3 regions of the Streptomyces sp. NPDC004629 genome follow, and region 1 is predicted to be linked to each of the others. Evidence: predicted binding sites of a transcription regulator. Region 1 holds the regulator's gene; each other region holds the start of a gene.
The links. The regulator HspR, encoded in region 1, represses chaperone genes until heat shock. The targets are predictions, from matches to a motif close to TTGAGNNNNNNNNNCTCAA.

Region 1 (4,542 bases):
GGAGCGCTTCAAGGAGATCTCCGAGGCGAACGACATCCTCGGTGACCCCAAGAAGCGCAAGGAGTACGACGAGGCGCGCACCCTCTTCGGCAACGGCGGCTACCGTCCGGGGCCGGGTGCGGGCGGCGGCAACTTCAACTTCGACCTGGGCGACCTCTTCGGGGGCAACGCCCAGGGCGGAGGCGGCTTCGGCGGCGGCCTCGGCGACGTCTTCGGGGGCCTGTTCAACCGGGGCGGCACGGGCACCACGCGCACCCAGCCGCGGCGCGGCCAGGACATCGAGTCCGAGGTCACGCTGAGCTTCACGGAGGCCATCGAGGGGGCCACGGTGCCGCTGAGGATGTCCTCGCAGGCCCCGTGCAAGGCCTGCTCCGGCACCGGCGACAAGAACGGCACACCGCGCGTGTGCCCGACCTGCGTCGGCACCGGGCAGGTGGCGCGGGGTTCGGGCGGCGGTTTCTCGCTGACCGACCCCTGCCCCGACTGCAAGGGCCGCGGTCTGATCGCCGAGCACCCCTGCCTGGAGTGCAAGGGCAGCGGCCGGGCCAAGTCGTCCCGGACCATGCAGGTCCGCATCCCCGCGGGGGTGACGGACGGGCAGCGGATCCGGCTGCGCGGCAAGGGCGCACCCGGCGAGCGGGGCGGCCCGGCGGGCGACCTGTATGTGGTCGTGCACGTCGGCGAGCATCCGGTGTTCGGCCGCAAGGGCGACAACCTCACGGTGACCGTCCCGGTGACGTTCACCGAGGCGGCCCTCGGCGGCGAGGTCCGGGTGCCGACCCTGGGCGGTCCCGCCGTCACGCTGAAACTGCCGCCGGGCACGCCCAACGGCCGCACCATGCGGGCCCGGGGCAAGGGCGCGGTCCGCAAGGACGGCACCCGCGGGGACCTGCTGGTCACCGTCGAGGTGAGTGTTCCCAAGGACCTGACGGGGAAGGCTCGTGACGCGCTGGAGGCGTATCGCGAGGCGACCGTGGGCGAGGATCCGCGGGCGGAGCTGTTCGAGGCCGCGAAGGGAGCTTGAGGGTGATGGACGGCCGTCGACGTAACCCGTATGAACTGACCGAGGAGACCCCGGTCTACGTCATCTCGGTGGCGGCCCAGCTCTCCGGACTCCACCCGCAGACGCTGCGCCAGTACGACCGGCTCGGTCTGGTCTCCCCGGACCGCACCGCGGGACGGGGCCGCCGTTACTCGGCCCGCGACATCGAACTGCTCCGTCAGGTGCAGCAGTTGTCGCAGGACGAGGGCATCAACCTGGCCGGTATCAAGCGCATCATCGAGCTGGAGAACCAGGTCGCCGCGCTCCAGTCCCGGGTCGCGGAACTGGAGGCGGCCCTGGACGGCGCGGCGGCGACCATGCGGCAGCGCGAGGCCGCCGTCCACGCCTCCTACCGCCGGGACCTGGTGCCGTATCAGGAGGTCCAGCAGACCAGCGCGCTCGTGGTGTGGCGGCCGAAGCGGCAGCAGAACGACTGACGGCCTTCACCCGAACTCCCTTGGGTGGAGGGCCGGTAAAGAGTGTTTGGCATAGATTCCGCCAGACCTTCACAAGGTCTTCGGGCGTGGTGTTGCGTACTCGTTAAGCGGTTCCGCTTGACGCGGGTGGTGTCGGCGCGTTGGCTTTTCAGTCATCTGCGCCGCAATGCAGCCTCCACGTCCCGAACGCACCTGAAGTGAGCACCCGAATGCGTCGTATCGCCATATCCGTGGCCGCATCCTCGATGGTCCTGTCGCTCGCCGGCTGTGGCGTTCTGCACGCGACGGGGGACTCCGGCGACGCGAGCCCGACCAAGGGCAACGACATCACCGTGGGCCTGCTGCTGCCGGAGACGGCGAACACGCGGTACGAGAAGTTCGACCACCCCATCATCAAGGAGAAGGTCGCCTCGCTGACCAAGCAGCAGGGCAAGGTCGAATACGCCAACGCCGGGGCCAACGCGGCGAAGCAGGCCGCGCAGATGCAGAAGATGATCGACGACAGGGTCGATGTCATCCTGCTGGACGCGGTCGACGCGCACGCCATCGCGGCACAGGTGAAGAAGGCCAAGGGGGCGGGCATCCCGGTCATCGCGTACGACCGGCTGGCCGAGGGGCCGATCGACGCGTACATCTCCTTCGACAACGAACTCGTCGGTGAGGCGCAGGGGCGGTCCCTGCTGGAGGCGCTGGGCACGGACATCGACTCCTCCGACAAGGTCGTCATGATGAATGGCTCGCCGACCGACCCGAACGCGAAGCAGTTCAAGCAGGGCGCGCTGTCCGAGCTGAACGGCAAGGTGACGATCGCGGCATCCTTCGACACGAAGGACTGGAAGGCGGAGAACGCCGAGGCCAACATGGTTCGCGCGATCAACGACATCGGCAAGGACAACATCGCGGCCATCTACTCCGCCAACGACGGTATGGCGGGCGGCGTCATCAAGGCGCTCCAGGCCGCCGGGGTGGCCGATCTGCCGCCGATCACCGGGCAGGACGCGGAGCTTTCGGCGGTGCAGCGGATCGTCGCCGGTGAGCAGTACATGAGCGTCTACAAGCCCTACCCGGACGAGGCCGAATCGGCCGCCGAGATGGCGGTCGCGAAGGTCCAGGGCAAGGGCATCCAGTTCGACGCGCTCACCCGCGACACGGTGGACAGCCCCACCACCAAGGGCATCCCGGCCCAGCTGGTCCAGGTGAGCGCGATGACCAAGAAGAACATCGACGACACGGTCGTCGCGGACGGCATCTACAAGATCTCCGACATCTGTACCCCCAAGTACAAGACGGCCTGCGACGCCCTCGGCCTGAAGTAGCGCCAACGGCTGCGCCGACCTCACCGGGGCGGGCCAAGTCCAAGGATCCTGGGGTCTGTTGTGGGGCTCCCGAGGGGCGCAGGGGGTTTGCTGCCGTTGCTGAGCCTCGGGTGTGGGCCCGGCTGTGTCGGGCGGCGACTGTCCGCCGCGCTTTGCTTGGGCAACTCCCGTTGTGTGGGCCGTGGTCGGTTGTTGGGCGGTGGGCTGCGGGGTGGTTGGTCCGTGGGGGCGGGTGGGGTTGGGGATTGGTCAATGTGGGGGTGACGGGGTGGGTGCGGGGCGTGAGGGGTGATCACTCACGGGTTCTCGCAGGTGGTTGGGGTGGTGGGGGTGGGGCTCAGATGGGTGTGGAGGGGGTCGGGGAGCCCTGGGAGGAAGCGGGAGATACCGGTGTTTTTCCCGGGGTACGGCGGGAAGAGCCGTGTTGCGGAGCCGGTCGGCGCCGCGCATAGTTGCGCTGCGGAAGTGGCAGCAACCGGGGGTGGAATGGGCGATGGCCGGGTGCGGAACGGAGGAGCATCCACATGGTGCCGACCGCCTGTGCGAAGCCGGGGATCGCGTGTATTCCCGGGCCGTACGGCGCGGCCGCGTGCCGCGCGCGGAGGCCGAGCCGGTGCCCTGTCTGCTGGAACTCGCCCTGCTGCACCCGGACCCGGACGACATGGACTGGCTGGTGCCGACCTCGCCGCAGGAGGTCATGAGCCGACTGCTGCGCGGGGTGTACGAGGAGGTCAAGGAGAGCCAGCGGCGGGTGGGCTCGGCGGTGGCCGCCTTCGAGCGGTACGCCGGTCTCGGCCGCCAGCTCCAGGCCCCCTCGTACGCCCCGGCCGAGGGCACCGCGATCCGGGTGCTGGACGGGCTGTCCCGGATCCAGGCGGCGATGGACGAGGCGACCGACGCCTGCACCACCGAGGTGCTGACGGTGCAGCCCGGCGGCATCCGGCGGGAGGCCGAGCTGACCGAGGGACTGCACCGGGCGCTGGCGCTGCGCGGCCGGGGTGTGCGCATGCGCGACCTGTACACGCATGTGGCGCGGCACGGCCAGGGACTGCTCAACTACCTGGAGCTGATGGGCGGCACGGTGGAGGCCCGCACGCTGGACGAGGTCATCGACCGGCTGATCCTGTTCGACCGCACGGTCGCCTTCATCCCGGCCAACACCGACCGCACGATGGCGCTGGAGCTGCGTCACCCGGCGCTGGTCGACTACCTGGTGACGGTGTTCGAGCGGCTGTGGCGGCTGGCGATCCCGCTGACCGCCCCGCTCCCCGACACCGGCATCGAGGGCATCTCGCACCGTGAGCAGTCCATCGCCGCGCTGCTCGCGGAGGGCCACCAGGACGCGGTCATCGCGGAGCGCCTCGGCATCAGCGTCCGTACCTGCCGTGCCCATATCGCCCGGCTGTCGGAGACCCTCGGCGCGGCCAGCCGTACCCAGTTGGGCGTGCGCATCGCCCAGGTGGGCCTGGACGGTCCGCCGCGCACCGCGGGCGAAAGCGCGCTCAGCCTTCCTGATCAAGGATCCCCGAGCGTGCGATGAGATAGCCGAGCTGGGCCCGGCTGCCGCTGCCCAGGGCCTGGGCCAGCTTGGCGATATGGGCGCGGCAGGTGCGCACGTTCATGCCGAGGCGGCGGGCGATGGCCTCGTCGACATGGCCCTCGACGAGGAGCTTGGCGATGGAGTGCTGGATGTCCGTGATGCCGTCGGGGGCCGGCTCGTAGGGTCCGTCCGTGCCCAGCGGGACGG
Region 2 (4,542 bases), on a different contig from region 1:
GGGCTGCCGCGGCGCGACGCTCCGCGCGGTCCGGCAGCCGCGTGATGTGACGGTCCAGGCGGCGCGGCAGTTCACGCCCGGCGCGAGCCGACCCGCCCGAGCACCGTCCCCCTCCGAACCGGTCGGTGGCCGTGGAGCGTGGGGGCGTCGCTCGGCGTTCATCTTGGGTGGGACGGTCTTCGGGGTGTGTCGGGCGTGAATGTGATCGGATGGGGCCGGAACTCTCCCCCCGGCCCGCGCCGGGAAGGGGGCGCCCCTCACCAGGACCACACGCGAAAGGAACAACCGTGGCTACCACGCGCACCGCACACACCGTCTGGGAAGGCAACCTGCTTGAGGGCAACGGCGTCGTCACCTTCGACTCCTCCGGCATCGGCGAGCAGCCGGTGTCGTGGCCGTCGCGCGCCGAGCAGGCGAACGGCAAGACCAGCCCGGAGGAGCTGATCGCCGCCGCCCACTCCAGCTGCTTCTCCATGGCGCTGTCGCACGGCCTGGCCGGCGCCGGCACCCCGCCCACCAAGCTCGTCACCTCGGCCGACGTGACCTTCCAGCCGGGTGAGGGCATCACCGGCATCCATCTGACCGTAGAGGGCACGGTCCCCGGTCTCGACGACGACGCCTTCGCCGCCGCCGCCGAGGACGCCAAGAAGAACTGCCCCGTCAGCCAGGCGCTGACCGGCACGACCATCACGCTGTCGGCGAAGCTCGCCTGACCCCCGGCGTGCCACGGTGCCGCGTCCCCACCCGGGGGCGCGGCACCGCCCGTTTCCGGGGTACCCGGCATTGACAACAGCCCACTCAAGTTTTGTGCTGGATTCGGGGCACGCCCAGGGCGGAAGGGGACGGAGATGGCACGCGCGGTCGGAATCGATCTCGGTACGACGAACTCGGTGGTGGCCGTCCTGGAAGGCGGTGAGCCCACTGTCGTGGCCAACGCCGAGGGGGCGAGGACCACACCGTCGGTCGTGGCGTTCGCCAAGAACGGCGAGGTGCTGGTCGGTGAGGTCGCCAAACGGCAGGCCGTGACGAACGTGGAGCGCACCGCGCGCTCCGTGAAGCGGCACATGGGCGACGCGGGCTGGCGCTTCCCGGACAGCGGCTCCGTCGACGGCACCCGCTACCGGGCCCAGGAGCTGTCGGCGCGGGTGCTGCAGAAGCTGAAGCGGGACGCCGAGTCCTATCTCGGCGAGGACGTCACGGACGCGGTGATCACCGTGCCGGCGTACTTCGACGACGCGCAGCGGCAGGCGACCAAGGAGGCCGGGGAGATCGCCGGCCTGAAGGTGCTGCGGATCATCAACGAGCCGACGGCCGCCGCCCTCGCCTACGGCCTTGACCGCGGCGAGGAGCAGACCGTCCTCGTGTTCGACCTCGGCGGCGGCACCTTCGACGTGTCCCTCCTGGAGATCGGCGACGGCGTCATCGAGGTGAAGGCCACCAACGGGGACACCCACCTCGGCGGCGACGACTGGGACCAGCGGATCGTCGAGCACCTGGTAAGGAAGTTCAAGGCGCAGAACGGCATCGACCTCGCGGCCGACAAGATGGCGCTGCAACGGCTGCGCGAGGGCGCCGAGAAGGCCAAGATCGAACTGTCGTCCTCCTCCGAGACCGGCATCAATCTGCCGTACATCACGGCGTCCGCCGCGGGCCCGCTGCACCTGGAGGAGAAGCTGACCCGCGCCCAGTTCCAGGAACTCACCGCCGATCTGCTCGACCGCTGCAAGACCCCCTTCCACCAGGCGGTCAAGGACGCCGGGGTGAAGCTCTCCGCCATCCACCACGTCATCCTGGTCGGCGGCTCCACCCGGATGCCCGCCGTCACGGACCTGGTCAGGGAACTCACCGGCAAGGACCCGCACAAGGGTGTCAACCCCGACGAGGTGGTGGCGGTCGGCGCCGCCCTCCAGGCCGGGGTGATCCGCGGCGACGTCAAGGACGTGCTGCTCCTCGATGTGACTCCGCTGTCCCTCGGCATCGAGACCAAGGGCGGCATCATGACGAAGCTCATCGAACGCAACACGACCATCCCGACGCGCCGTTCGGAGATCTTCACCACGGCCGCCGACAACCAGCCCTCGGTGGGCATCCAGGTTTACCAGGGCGAGCGGGAGATCGCCGCGTACAACAAGAAGCTGGGCGTCTTCGATCTGACCGGACTGCCGCCCGCCCCGCGCGGAGTGCCGCAGATCGAGGTGGCCTTCGACATCGACGCCAACGGCATCATGCATGTGTCGGCGAAGGACCTGGCCACCGGACGCGAGCAGAAGATGACCGTGACCGGCGGCTCCGCCCTCCCCAAGGACGACATCGACCGCATGATGCGGGAGGCCGAGCAGTACGCGGAGGAGGATCGCAGGCGCCGCGAGGCCGCCGAGACCCGCAACCAGGCCGAACAACTCGTCTACCAGACGGAGAAGTTCCTCCGGGACAACGAGGACCGGGTGCCCGTCGACACCAGGGCCGAGGTGGAGACGGCCACGGCGGAGCTGAAGACCCTGCTGGAACAGGACGCTGACACGGCCGCCCTGCGCGCCGCGGTGGACAAACTGGCCTCGGTCAGCCAGCGGATGGGCCAGGCGATGTACGCGCAGGCCGGGCAGCAGACCCACACGGAGGGCACGCAGAGCACGGGGCGCTCCGGCTCGGCGGACGAGGAGGACGTGGTCGACGCGGAGATCGTCGACGACGAACGCGACGCCAAGGGCGGCGCGGCCTGACCTGCCCGTCAGCTTCCCGGGCGTTCCCAGCGCCGGCGCTCCGGCCGCGCGCCCAGCTGCCGGGGGTCCCGGCTGCGATAGACGACGTACGGCCGGAACAGGTACTGCACGGGTGCGCTGAACATGTGCACCAGGCGGCTGTACGGGACGAACGCGATCAGCAGCATGCCGACCACCGCGTGCACCTGGTACAGCACCGGTACGCCCGTCATCAGCTCGGTGCGCGGGCGCAGCGTGAACAGGCTGCGCGCCCAGGGGCCGATCGTGGCGCGGTAGTCGTAGCCGTCGCCGGAGGCGTGGGTGAGCTTGGCGACCATGCCGAGCACGAGGGCGGCGAGCAGCACGACGTACATCAGCTTGTCGTTGGCCGTCGTCGCCCGCAGCACCGGGGAACGGGTGCGCCGGCGGTAGATCAGCAGCAGGATCCCGGCGACCGTCAGCGCCCCGGCCGCGGTGCCGCCGTACAGCGAGAAGAGATGGTACGCGTGCTCGCCGACCCCGAGCGCCCCGGTCCACGACGCGGGGACGAACAGGCCCACCAGATGCCCGGCCGGCACGAACAGGATGCCGTAGTGGAAGGCGGGCGAGGCGATGTTCAGCAGCCGTGACTCGTACACCTGGGACGAACGCGAGGTCCAGCCGAACCGGTCGTAGCGATGCCGCCAGACCAGGCCGGCCACGAGCAGGGCGAAGGCTACGTAGGGCAGGGCGCCCCACAGCAGGGTGGTCATGGGCGCATCCGGGGTCGGGCCGGCGGCAGCGTGGCGCAGACCGCGTCCAGGACGGACGCGTACGGCGTGCCGAAGTCGGTCAGCCTCGTGCGGAGTCCGGCGAGGACGTCGCTGTGCTCGGTGAGCAGGTCCGTGCTGCCGGTACGGGCCGTGAACTCCAGGACCGCCGGCAGGAAGTCCGGCAGCTCCTCGTCGCTGAACTCCAGGCCGTGTTGCCGGTACACCTCCTTGAAGCGGACCAGGGACATGCCACGGCGCCGGGTGTCGCCGTCCCGCCACCAGCTCAGATAGAGGCTGTGCCGGTTCCTGAAGTCGAAGACCCGCACATAGTGCGCGGCCAGTTCGCCCAGCGGGGTGGCCGTCGCATGGTCGGTGAACTCCCGCAGCTGCGGGGCGGCTTCGCGCACCAGCGGCAGCCGGGCCACGAGGTCGTCGTCCGGGTACGTGAGGCACAGCGCCGCCGCCTGGTACAGCACCGCGTCCGAGGGCATCAGACCTCCCTGGTGTCGTCGATGCGGTCGGTGGTCTGCCGCCGGGTGAGGGCGTGGAAGGTCTCCACCGACACCAGCGGCAGCCGCCGGCGCCCGGAGTCCCCGCCGAACGGCCCCTCCCCGCCCATGCCGGGCCCCACGGGGGAATAGGTGTACCAGGAGAACGCGGCGCCGCGCGGGCAGCCGCGGGGCTCGTACTCGGGGCGGTCCGGGCCCACCGACGGGTAGTCCGTCTCCTGGGTCTCCCAGGTGATGATCCCGTCCTTGACGTACACCTTCCAGCGGCACGAGCCGGTGCAGTTCACGCCGTGTGTGGAGTGCACCACCTTGTCGTGGCTCCAGCGGTCCCGGTAGAAGGCGTCGCCCTCCCGGCCGCCGGTCAACCGCACACTGTGCAGGTCGGCGGCGGCGGTGCCGCGCCGGAAGAACCTCCCGGCGCTCAGCAGCGCCGCGCCCGGTTCCCCGGGCGGTGTCCGCGTGTCGGTCACATGCGCTCCCTCGGTCACCCGTGGCTTCGAACCTAGGGCGGGACGGGGAAACGCACCCGTTCACGGCACCCGTACGGGCCAGAACCGCGCGGCGGGCCTCCCGCGGGCCGGG
Region 3 (4,542 bases), on a different contig from region 1:
CCACCCCGATCCGGCCGCCGTGCAGATCGACGGCCCAGCGGGCGATCGCAAGCCCGAGCCCCGTGCCGCCGTCGCTGCCCGGACCGTGCGGACGGCTGACGGCGCCCCGGTTGAACCGCTCGAAGACCTTGCGCCACTCCGAGCGCGGAATGCCGGGTCCCTCGTCCAGGACCTCCAGTTCCAGCGAGTCGGGCTGCGTCCCGCGCCGCGCCTTCACGGTGACGCGGCCGTGCGGCGGGCTGTGCTTGACCGCGTTGTCGATGAGGTTCGCGACGACCTGGTGGATGCGCTCCGGGTCGGCGAGCGCGGTCAGCTCCGGCGGCGAGACGTCGAGGTGCAGATGGACGTCGGTACGGGTGTGGCTGCCCGAGCCGGAGGCGATGGCGGCACGCGCCGAGGCGACCATGTTGGCCTCCTTCAGCACGCCCGACAGATACGGCCACACCTCGAAACGCCGCTTGCGCAGCGGGACGACCCCGTGGTCCAGCCGGGACAGGTCCAGCAGCGTCTCCACCAGCCGGCCGAGCCGCTCCGTCTGCTTGAGCGCCGTGCGCATGGTCTCGGTGTCCGGCTCCGCGATGCCGTCCACGACGTTCTCCAGCACCGCCCGCAGGCCCGCGATGGGGGTGCGCAGCTCGTGCGAGACGTTCGCCACCAGCTCCTTGCGCTGACGGTCCTGGGCCTCCAACTCGTCCGCCATGACATTGATCGTCTGGGCCAGGTCGCCCAGTTCGTCGCGGCGGTTCTCGCGCACCCGGCGCGTGTAGTCGCCGTGCGAGATGGAGCGCGCCACCGCGTTCATCTCGTCCAGCGGCGAGGTGAGCGACAGCGCCACGAACTGTGTGATCAGCAGGGTGGCGATCATCGAGAAGACCGTGATGAAGCGCAGCTCCGTCTTCGTGTGCACCGCGATCATCGACAGACCTGTCGTGATCAGCACCGAGATGACGACCAGCGCGCCCAGCTTGGTCTTGATCGAGAACGGGCGTACGCCGCCCCAGGGTTCCCCGGGGCTCCTCCGTGCGGCCGACCGCCCCTCGCTCATGGCGTCGGTGTCTCCAGCGCGTAGCCCACCCCGTGCACGGTGCGGATCCGCTCGGCGCCGATCTTCCGGCGCAACGCCTTGATGTGGCTGTCGACGGTCCGGGTGCCGGAGGCGTCCGCCCAGTCCCACACCTCCGCGAGCAGCTGCTCACGGGAGAGCACCGCGCGCGGGGTGTTCGCCAGGCAGACCAGCAGATCGAACTCGGTCGGCGTGAGGTGCACGTCCTCGCTGCGTACCCGTACCCGGCGCTGCGCGTGGTCGATCTCCAGCTCACCGAGGCGCAGGATGCCCGAGCGGGGGGTCGCCGCGGCCAGCGCGGCCCGCTCCACCCGGCGCAGCAGCACATGCACCCGCGCGGCCAGCTCCCGCATGGAGAACGGCTTGGTCATGTAGTCGTCCGCCCCGACCCCGAGCCCGACCAGCATGTCGGTCTCGTCGTCCCGCGCGGTCAGCATCAGCACCGGTACCGGGCGCTGGGCCTGCACCCGGCGGCAGACCTCCAGACCGTCGAAGCCGGGCAGCATGATGTCGAGGATCAGCAGATCGGGCTGCCATGCCTCGGCGGTGTCGACGGCTGCCGGACCGTCGCCCGCGGTCTGCACGAGGAAACCCTCGGCGCGCAGCCGGGCCGCGATGGCGTCGACGATCGTCTGGTCGTCCTCGACGACCAGGACCCGGCGCTGCGCGCCCGGGCTGGCCGCCGACGTGCCGTTGTGGGAGGTGTGTGTCTGCTCCATCGCCCGCCCCTGAAGTGTGCTTTCCGGAATCCGTGGGGTGATCCCATGACTGCGATTGACGCTTGAATGATCCGCGTCAGGGAAGCACACTACGGCGACAGACCGTGCCGTCGCTATCCAGGTCGTACGGCGAGGTGCACGACGTCCGGAACGCCCCGGGCAACGGGGATCTCTTCGGTACGCACCTGCTGGAACCCGGCATTCCCCAAGGTTCCTTCAAATTCCGGAGAGGGCTGCGCCGACCACACGGCGAGCACCCCGCCGGGCCTCAACACCCTTGCGCAGTCCGCCAGTCCGGCCGGTGCGTAGAGGCCGCCGTTGCCCTCGGTGACCGTCCAGCCGGGCCCGTTGTCGATGTCCAGGCACAGCGCGTCGAACGTGGTGGACGTCTCATGGACGTACGCCACCAGGTCCGTCTCCACGATGTGGGTGCGCGGGTCGGCCAGGGCCGCGGCGGACACCTCGGCGAGCGGCCCACCGCGATGCCAGTCGACGACCGCGGGTTCCCGTTCGACGACCGTGATCCGTCCCCAGCGGGGGTTCGCCGCGGCGTGTGCGAGCGAGAACCCGACTCCCAGACCGCCGATCAGCACCTCCGGCGCCGGGCGGTCGTCCAGGGCGCCGAGCGCGGCGTCCACCAGCAGCCGCTCCGAGCGCCCGTCGGAGGTGTCCATCAGGAAGCAGCCGTTGGCGATGATCTGGAGCAGCGCGCCGTGCCGGCGCAGCACCACCTCGCCGTAGGGGCCCTCGCGGCGGTCCAGGACTTCGGGAATGGCGTACGCGGCGGTCATGGCCCCATCCTGCCCGACACCCCGGGCCGGTCCTGCGGTCCGGCCCCGGTCGGCGGGAGCGGCGGCGCGTCACCCGGACGAGCGGCGCGCCGCGGCCGTGCTCCCCGTACGGCCGAGCCGGTTCCCCGGAGCATCCGGTGAATCCGGTTACGCGTGGCGTCGGTCATAGACAGCGGCCCCCGTGGCGCGAAGGGTGGGGCCGAGTGGAAGGAGCGCCTGACGGTGGAACAGACCGCGGCGGCCGCGACCACGGCCCCGCCCACACGCCTCACGGACGCCCCCGAGCCGGTCGGGAACCGGACGGCCGAGCTGCTGGACGGGATGCCGCGTCAGCGGGGCCCCGTGCCGTCGGCGGCACCGTCTGTCACCCGGACGCCCTGCGCCCCGCGGCCCTGGCGGCTGCTGCCCACGCCCACCGGTACGCCGTTCACCTTCGCCTACGCGGCCCTGCTCGCCGTGACCTCGCTGGTCGCCTCGTTCGCCGACCCGTCCCTCGTGCACGCCCTCCAGCAGGGATCGAGCACGGACGTGGCCCACCTGGTGGGCGCGCCCGGCGCGGTGCTGGTGGCGAGCGCGCTGTGGATCGCCGGCGGGGTCGCCTCGCCGTACGTGCTCGGCTTCCTGCTGGTCCTCACCGCGCTGGAGCGGCGCGTCGGCGCCCTGCGCGCGGCCGGCATCTTCCTGCTCGGGCATGTGCCGGCCACGCTGGCGACCGAGGTGCCCGTGGGGCTCGCCGTGCTCGCCGGGCATCTGCCGGTCACCTCGCTGCACCGCCTCGACTACGGCATCAGCTTCGGCGTGGCCGCCGTCACCGGCGCGCTGGCCGGACTCGTCGCGCCCTGGCTGCGCTGGATGCTGCTGGCCCTGTGCGGTGGGATGGTCGCCGCGGACCTGATCGAGTTCGCCGACCCGATGACGGACTGGGGTCATCTCATCGCGCTGGCCGTCGGTGTGGCGACCTGGCCCCTGGTACGCCGCTGGGACTGAGCGCTGCCGCTTGGGCTGGGCGGTCGTCGCCGTTGGTGGCGGGGGTTGGTGGTCGGGTGCGAGTGCGTGGTGGCTGCTCGCCCAGTTCCCGGCGCCCCTTTGGGGCGCCGGCTGGTGATCGCTCAGAGCGAACGCGGGGTGGGGAACATTCCGGGGCTCAGGTGCATTGAGTCGGCATAGCTCAACTTGACTGCCGAAGGGGAGATCATGGCTGCTGAGTCCGCGGCGTTCACAACGCTCACCCTGCCCGTGCTGCCGCTCGACGACGAGGTCGTGCTGCCCGGGATGGTGGTACCGCTGGACCTCAATGACACCGACGTACGTGCCGCGGTGGAGGCCGCCCAGGCCGCCGCGCGCGCGGAACCGGGCAAGCCCAGGGTCCTGCTGGTCCCACGCATCGACGGGACGTACGCGAGCACCGGTGTGCTCGGCACCGTCGAGCAGGTGGGCCGGCTGGCCGACGGCGACCCCGGCGCGCTGATCCGCGGCCGGAGCCGGGTGAGGATCGGCGCCGGGACCACCGGGCCGGGCGCGGCGCTGTGGGTCGAGGGGACCCGCATCGACGAGCAGGTGCCGGAGCCGCTGCCGGGCCACGTCGCCGAACTCGTCAAGGAATACAAGGCCCTCGCCACCGCCTGGCTGCGCAAGCGCGGCGCATGGCAGGTCGTCGACCGCGTGCAGGCCATCGAGGACGTCTCCGCGCTCGCCGACAACTCCGGCTACTCGCCGTTCCTGACCACCGAACAGAAGATCGAACTGCTGGAGACCGGCGACCCGGTGGCCCGGCTCAGGCTGGCCAGCCAGCAGCTGCGCGACCACCTCGCCGAGCAGGACGTGGCCGAGACCATCGCCAAGGACGTCCAGGAGGGCGTCGACAAGCAGCAGCGCGAGTTCCTGCTCCGCCGCCAGCTGGAGGCCGTCCGCAAGGAACTGCGGGAGCTGAACGGCGATCAGGACAGCGAGGAGTCCGACGACTACCGCG

Region 2: the regulator HspR is predicted to act here: its motif matches at 784-802, upstream of dnaK (molecular chaperone DnaK).
Region 3: the regulator HspR is predicted to act here: its motif matches at 3,727-3,745, upstream of lon (endopeptidase La).

The regions. Positions count from the first base shown of each region.
Region 1 is NZ_JBIALO010000019.1:24,328-28,869, forward strand. Features, by position in the region: gene dnaJ (molecular chaperone DnaJ) at 1-1,024, shown strand, start outside; gene ACFYTE_RS26795 (heat shock protein transcriptional repressor HspR) at 1,030-1,479, shown strand; gene ACFYTE_RS26800 (sugar ABC transporter substrate-binding protein) at 1,689-2,795, shown strand; gene ACFYTE_RS26805 (LuxR C-terminal-related transcriptional regulator) at 3,289-4,335, shown strand; gene ACFYTE_RS26810 (helix-turn-helix transcriptional regulator) at 4,298-4,542, opposite strand, start outside.
Region 2 is NZ_JBIALO010000017.1:42,391-46,932, forward strand. Features, by position in the region: gene ACFYTE_RS25260 (OsmC family peroxiredoxin) at 288-713, shown strand; gene dnaK (molecular chaperone DnaK) at 849-2,720, shown strand; gene narI (respiratory nitrate reductase subunit gamma) at 2,729-3,451, opposite strand; gene narJ (nitrate reductase molybdenum cofactor assembly chaperone) at 3,448-3,942, opposite strand; partial or broken gene ACFYTE_RS25280 (hypothetical protein) at 4,083-4,430, opposite strand.
Region 3 is NZ_JBIALO010000042.1:25,579-30,120, forward strand. Features, by position in the region: gene ACFYTE_RS38145 (ATP-binding protein) at 1-1,045, opposite strand, end outside; gene ACFYTE_RS38150 (response regulator transcription factor) at 1,042-1,782, opposite strand; gene ACFYTE_RS38155 (spermidine synthase) at 1,896-2,573, opposite strand; gene ACFYTE_RS38160 (rhomboid-like protein) at 2,796-3,560, shown strand; gene lon (endopeptidase La) at 3,768-4,542, shown strand, end outside.